Regions from separate parts of the Gordonia sp. C13 genome, predicted to be linked through region 2. Evidence: predicted binding sites of a transcription regulator. Region 2 holds the regulator's gene; the other holds the start of a gene.
The links. The regulator LexA, encoded in region 2, represses DNA repair genes until DNA is damaged. The targets are predictions, from matches to a motif close to CGAACANNTGTTCG.

Region 1: the regulator LexA is predicted to act here: its motif matches at 1,709-1,722, upstream of M1L58_RS00245 (HNH endonuclease signature motif containing protein).

The regions. Positions count from the first base shown of each region.
Region 1 is NZ_JALPSY010000001.1:52,058-55,490, forward strand. It holds gene M1L58_RS00230 (MFS transporter) at 1-137, opposite strand, end outside; gene M1L58_RS00235 (MarR family winged helix-turn-helix transcriptional regulator) at 134-586, opposite strand; gene M1L58_RS00240 (manganese-dependent inorganic pyrophosphatase) at 671-1,594, shown strand; gene M1L58_RS00245 (HNH endonuclease signature motif containing protein) at 1,727-3,325, shown strand.
Region 2 is NZ_JALPSY010000001.1:292,141-295,573, reverse strand. It holds gene M1L58_RS01370 (putative PEP-binding protein) at 1-1,313, shown strand, start outside; gene lexA (transcriptional repressor LexA) at 1,291-1,998, opposite strand; gene M1L58_RS01360 (LysM peptidoglycan-binding domain-containing protein) at 2,235-2,780, shown strand; gene nrdR (transcriptional regulator NrdR) at 2,880-3,368, shown strand; gene hrpA (ATP-dependent RNA helicase HrpA) at 3,342-3,433, opposite strand, start outside.

The sequences.
Region 1 (3,433 bases), 240 kb from region 2:
GCGACGTTCACCGCAGAGACGTCGAGACCGACGATGAACAGGCTCAGGCAGCAGGTGGCGAGGATCACGAGGCGGTCCCGCCGGGTCAGAGTGCCGTCGGCCGACCGTGCGCGCAGCGCCGCGCGTGCGGCGTTCACGACTCGGCCGCCGTGCGGAGAAGGTCGAGCAGTTCGGCGAGCTGCCCGAGCTGTACCTCGTCGAGGGCGGTGAACATCTCCGGTGCGGTGGCGGGGTTCGCGGTCACCTCATCCACCACCTGGCGTCCCGTCTCGGTGATGGTCACCCGTTTGCATCGCCCGTCGTCGGCGTCGGCCTCTCTCGTCACGAGTCCACGGTCGACGAGGTCGTTGACGATGCCGCTCATCGCCGAGGCGTCCACTCCCATACGCTCCGCGAGGTCGCGTTGCGTCATCGGTCGTACCGCCACGCGACGGAGTGCGCGGAACCGGCTGAAGGGGATGTCGATGACCTCGCTGATGCGGGTGCGGGATTCCCTGGCCTGGTCGCGCACGAGACTGTTCATGGTGAACCACACCTCGGTGGCGGTCTGCGAGCGCGGGCCCGCGCCGGCATCGGTTGTAGACATACAATGATTGTAGATTTACAACTATTCTCTTTGGCAGCCGCCGTAGGCTGGGTTTCAGCATCGTCGAGCGAAAGCTGAGTCGCCATGTCGAAAGTCCTCGTCATCGGACACCGGAACCCCGACACGGACGCGATCGGTTCCGCGATCGGCCTGGCTCGCCTCGAACAGGCGCTCGGCGTCGACGCCGAGGCCGTCGCACTCGGCTCCCCCGGCCGCGAGACGGCCTTCGCCCTCGACCACTTCGGGCTGACAGCGCCACGCGTGATCGAGCACGCGAGCCCCCACGACGTGATGCTCGTCGATCACAACGAACGCCAGCAGAGCGTCGCCGACATCGCCGACGTCACCGTCCGCAAGGTAATCGACCATCACCGCATCGCCAACTTCGAGACCGCCGCCCCGCTGTACATGAGAGCCGAGCCGGTGGGATGCACGTGTTCGATCCTGACGCGCATGTACGCGGAGAACGAGGTCGAGATTCCCGCCGACACCGCCGGGATCATGTTGTCGGCGATCATCTCCGACACCCTCCTGCTGAACTCACCCACGACCACCGACTCCGACCGCATCGCCGCCGAGGAACTCGCAACCATCGCGGGCGTCGACCTCGAGGACTACGGGAACCAATTGCTGCGTGCCGGAACGGAACTCGGCGACCAGCCGGCGTCGTCGATCATCGGCCTCGACGCCAAGACCTTCACGATGGGCTCGGTGAGCGTGCGCGTCGCGCAGCTGACCACCGTCGACGCCGACGCCGTCCTCGCTCGCCGCGACGAGTTCTTCGAGGCCATGACCACGGAGAAGGAGACCGCCGGCCACGACCTGTTCCTCCTGCTGATCACCGATGTGATCGCCTGCGACTCCGACCTTCTGGTGGTCGGCGAACCCGTGGACGCCGTCGAACGCGCACTCGGGGTCACGGTTGCCGACGGGCACGCCTTCGGCAAGGGCATCGTGTCGCGGAAGAAGCAGATCGTGCCGCAATTGACGGAGCAGCTGGCTGGTTGAGTCCGTCCAAGCGCCAGCCCGGACGGATAGCCGCGATACCATGCCGCACCGACAATTTCGGGGATCGATTGGGTTTCGATACTCGTTGCACAGCAACGGAATTGCGAGTACTATCGAACATATATTCGACCAATGTCTCCGGGGGTGACCGTCTTGACCGAGATCTCGCTGTCCGGCGCCCCGGTTTCGCGCGCTTGTGAACTCGTGCAGGAACTGCACCGGATCACCGCCGAACTGCAGACCGCCGATCTGACGCAGTGCTCCGATTCCGAACTCGTCGACGTCGCGGCCGAAACCGAACGTGCCATCGCGCGACTGAGTTTCGCCGGTGACCGCCAGATCGTCGAAGCCACCGAACGAGACCTCCCCCACAAGACCGGCCACCGCAGCGTCATCCAGTTCATGACCCACCGACTGCGCGTCGCCGAACCGATCCGACGCCGCAACCAGATGTCGGCCACCGCAAGCTTTCCCAGCCACACCGGCGAGCAACTGCCACCTCAACATCCCGCCCTGGCCGAGGCATTCGCCGGTGGCCGCGTCGGACCTGCGCACGTGCGAGCGGTCGTCGAGGTGCTCGAGCAGATTCCGCACGCCGTCGACCACGACGTGAAGGTCGCCGCCGAACGACAGATGGCCGAGATCGCCGTCGACCACACCCCCGCCGACATCGCTGCCCTCGGCGCACGCCTGCTGGCTCACCTCGACCCCGACGGCACACTCGCCGACGACACCGACCGCAAACGCCGCCGCAACCTGTCGGTCCACCGCCAACGCGCCGACGGCACCGCCAAACTCACCGCCAACCTCACCCCCGAACTCCTCGCCCGGGTCACCATGCTGCTCGCCGTCTGGGCCACACCCGGCATGAACAACCCCGACGACCCCGACTCCCCACACGGATCGATCGAAGACGCCGACCCCGAAGCCGTCGCTGCTGCGGCCGAACGCGACGACCGCACCCCCGCCCAGCTCAATCACGACGCGTTCAACGCCCTGCTCAAAGCTGTCTTCGAGGACGGACTCCTGGGTAAGAGTCACCGCGGGTTACCGACCCAACTGATCATCAAAGCCGACCTCAACGACCTCCGCCGCGAAGCCGGCTTCGCCACCACCGCCACCGGCACGCTGATCCCCATCCCCGACCTCATCGACATGGCCGCCGACGCCCAGCCCTGGCTGGCGGTGTTCAAAGACGCCACCGCCGTCCCGCTGTACTTCGGACGCGGCAAACGCCTGGCCACCCGCGAACAACGATTGGTGTCCTTCGCCCGACCCGACGGCGAGAACTGCTCCACCCCCGGCTGCGACCTCGCCGCCGCACACGTCGAGATGCATCACGCCCAACTCGATTGGGCAGCAGGTGGCCTCACCGACATCACCGACCTCGCCCCCGCCTGCCCGAAACACAACCGCATGGTCAGCAACCAACCCGGCGGCTACACCACACGCATGGTGCGCGAAGGCCCCGACGAAGGACGCTGCGCCTGGCGACTCAACGCCGAACCCGGCGCACCACCCAACCCTGAACGCATCAACCGGCGACCCGACATACCCCGCCGGTTCGCCGAACACCTCCAACAAGTGCGCGACGAGATCCACGGACCCCAACCGGAGTCCGGCGATACCCCACGCCTACAGATGCGTCAGGTCATCGACCTCCGCAACGCCTCCGACGCCGAAGCCACCCTCGCCTCAATACTGCTTGCCGCCGCATACCCGCGCGGCTGACGCAGCGAGCCTCGAAGGGCTGGCAAACCGGCCATCGTCAGGGTCGAAAAGGTCCGTTCCCTGAGAAGCGCCCAGATCCCGACTGCCGAACCTCAACTCGACCGGCAG
Region 2 (3,433 bases):
CCGATCTCAACGACGTTCGCGACCGCGTGCTCGCCGAGCTCCTGGGCCTGCCCGAACCCGGTGTGCCGACGCCGGACGTGCCGTCGATCCTCCTGGCCGACGACCTCGCGCCCGCCGACACCGCGGGACTCGATCCCGCGACCACGATCGCGCTCGTGACGCGACTGGGCGGGCCCACCAGCCACACCGCGATCATCGCCCGCCAGCTCGGTATCCCCTGCGTCGTCGCAGTGTCCGGACTCGACGAGATCGGTTCCGGCACAGCGGTACTCGTCGACGGCGCCACCGGCGAGATCGTCGTCGAGCCCGACGACGCCGCCGCCCGCGCACGGGTCGAAGAGTACGCGCGCCATGCCGCCCGCGTGGCCGACTGGTCCGGCCCGGGTCGTACCGCCGACGGCGTGGAGGTGGCGATCCTGGCCAACGTCGCCGACGGGTCGTCGGCCCGTGCGGCCACCGATCATCCGGTGGAGGGCGTGGGACTGTTCCGAACCGAACTGGCCTTCCTCGAACGCGCCGACGAACCGTCGGTCGAGGAGCAGGCGGACATCTATCGCGCGGTCCTCGACGCCTTCGGGGGCCGCAAGGTCGTCATCCGCACCCTCGATGCCGGCTCGGACAAGCCGCTGCGCTTTGTGAACCAGCCCGAGGAGGCCAACCCGGCGCTCGGTGTGCGCGGCGACCGGATCGCCTTGGCGCACCCGGAGATCCGTGAACACCAGCTCGACGCGATCGCGCGCGCCGCCGAGGGTTCCGAGTCGAGTCCCTGGGTCATGGCGCCGATGATCGCGTCACCGGCCGAGGCGGCGGCGTTCGCCGCGCAGGTGCGCAAGCGCGGACTGGTGGCCGGTGTGATGATCGAGGTCCCCGCCGCGGCGATCCTCGCCCCGGCGATCCTGGCCGAGGTGGACTTCGTCTCGATCGGCACCAACGACCTCACGCAGTACACGATGGCCGCCGACCGGATGTCCGCCGACCTCGCATCGCTGACCGATCCGTGGCAGCCGGCCGTCCTGCACCTCATCGCGACGGTCGCGCGGGCCGGACGCGAGCAGGGCAAACCGGTGGGCGTCTGCGGCGAGGCCGCAGCAGATCCCTACCTTGCCTGCGTACTCGTCGGGCTCGGGGTCACCTCGCTGTCGAGCGCTCCCGTCGCGGCTGCCGCGGTCGGGGCGCAGCTCGGCGGGGTCACCCTGGCCACCTGCGAGAACGCGGCGGCAGCCGCGCTGGCCACCGCCGATCCGGCTGCGGCTCGCGCGGCTGCCGCCGCGGTACTCGAGAGTGACGAGGTCAGATCCGCCGCATCACGGTGACGACCTTGCCGAGGATGACGGCCTCGTCGCCCGGGATCGGGTCGAACAACTCGTTGTGCGGCATCAGCCAGACGTGACCCTTCTGGCGTTTGAAGGTCTTCACCGTGGCCTCGCCGTCGATCATGGCGGCCACGATGTCGCCGTTGTCGGCCACGTTCTGCTGGCGGACGACCACCCAGTCGCCGTCGCAGATCGCCGCGTCGATCATCGACTCGCCGACCACCTTCAGCAGGAACAGCGAGCCCTCACCCACGAGTTCGCGGGGGAGCGGGAAGACGTCCTCGACGGCTTCCTCGGCGAGGATCGGGCCGCCTGCGGCGATCCGGCCGAGCACCGGCACGAAGGTGGGCTCGGGTAGCGCGCTGCCGTCCGGCGAGGTGGGCGTCGGCGGCTCGCTCGGCGCGATGTTGACCGCCCGCGGACGGTTCGCATCGCGCTTCAGGAGGCCCTTGCGCTCGAGTGTCCGCAGCTGATGGGCAACGGATGAGGTCGAGGTGAGACCCACCTCGTCACCGATCTCGCGGATGCTCGGCGGGTAACCGCGCTCGCGCACGGATTTGCGGATCACCTCGAGAACTCCGCGCTGCCGCGGCGTCAGCGAGGCCTCGGCCGCCGCCATGTCTGCCGGGGTGACGGGCTCGTCGGCGCCCCGCGCTCCGGTGCGCTTACCGCCGTCATCGCTCATGATCGGGTTCCTCTCGATTTCCGAACGTGCTGGTAGATCGCTTCTCTTCTCGACGAGCGTAGCCGAGATCGCCGACCGCATCAAACATTTGTTCGACGTGTTGCGAGACAATTGTCGGAGTGCCGTGCTACAAATCGAACATCAGTTCATCGAACAGATGATCGACACTCGAACAGTTCGAACACGGACGACGCGGTCCGCACGAACACGGTTCGACCGGAAACACGGAGGGCACCATGCGCACCGCCACTCTCATCGACCCCGTCCACTTCGACGATGTTCATGGCGACGTCCTGCAGCGCCCGATGCGCCGCGGCGACGGGCGCCGTCCCGTCGACGGGCGCCGTCCCGTCGACGGTCGCCCGGTACCGGAGTCTGCGGTCCGGGTCCGCCGGATCGCCTCCACGCAGTGCGCCTCGCCGGTCGGTCTGCGCGGTCGTGGACCGGTCGTGCCGGCCTCGCGTCCCGCGCAGACCGCCCCCTCGGCGGTCATCCGCCGGCGCCGGCGCACGGCGACGGCCATCCTCGCCGGCGTCGGACTCGCGCTGGCCGTCTGGGTCATCGCGGTCGTCGGCCAGAACTATGCCGCCACGGTCACGCCGTCCTCGGTCGGCACCGAGGTCGTGCATGTGCGCTCGGGTGACTCGCTGAGCACCATCGCATCTCGTGTCGCCCCCGAGATGCCCCGTGAGGCAGTTGTCGACGAGATCGTCCAGCTGAACGACCTCCCGTCGAGCGGCCTGCGCGTCGGCCAGCCGCTCCTCGCCCCCCGGTACCACTGAACGCGGGCGGTATCCTCGATGTCACAGGGACCGGCCGACTACCGGCCTGGCATGCGGCCCGGCTGCATCAGAGTGTCCCGTGACCTGCGTGAGGATACGATGCGCTGCCCCTTCTGCAAGAACGACGACACCAAGGTCATCGACTCGCGTGTCGCTGATGAGGGGCAGGCCATCCGGCGCCGCCGCTCCTGCGTGGAGTGTGGGCGACGCTTCTCGACCGTGGAGAGCGCAGTGCTCGCGGTGGTCAAACGCAACGGTGTCACCGAACCGTTCAGTCGCGAGAAGGTGATGAGGGGCGTCCGGCGCGCATGCCAGGGACGCCACGTCGCCGAGGACGCGCTGGCCCAGCTGGCCCAGCAGGTCGAGGACACGGTGCGTGCCAGTGGATCGGCCGAGATCCCCAGCAACGAGGTCGGACTCGCGATCCTCAAGCCGCTGCGCGACCTCGACGAGGTCGCCTACCTGCGCTTCGCGTCGGTGTATCGCTCGTTCGACTCCGTCGAGGACTTCCAGCGCGAGATCGACGATCTGCGTTCGGCGTCGTCCGAGTCCGGCAAGGCCTCAGCCGAGTCGGTCCAGAGTTCGTAGGACCCGCTTCTCCGACACCGGGTACGCGGTGCCGAGTCGTTCGGCGAACAATCCCACCCGCAGTT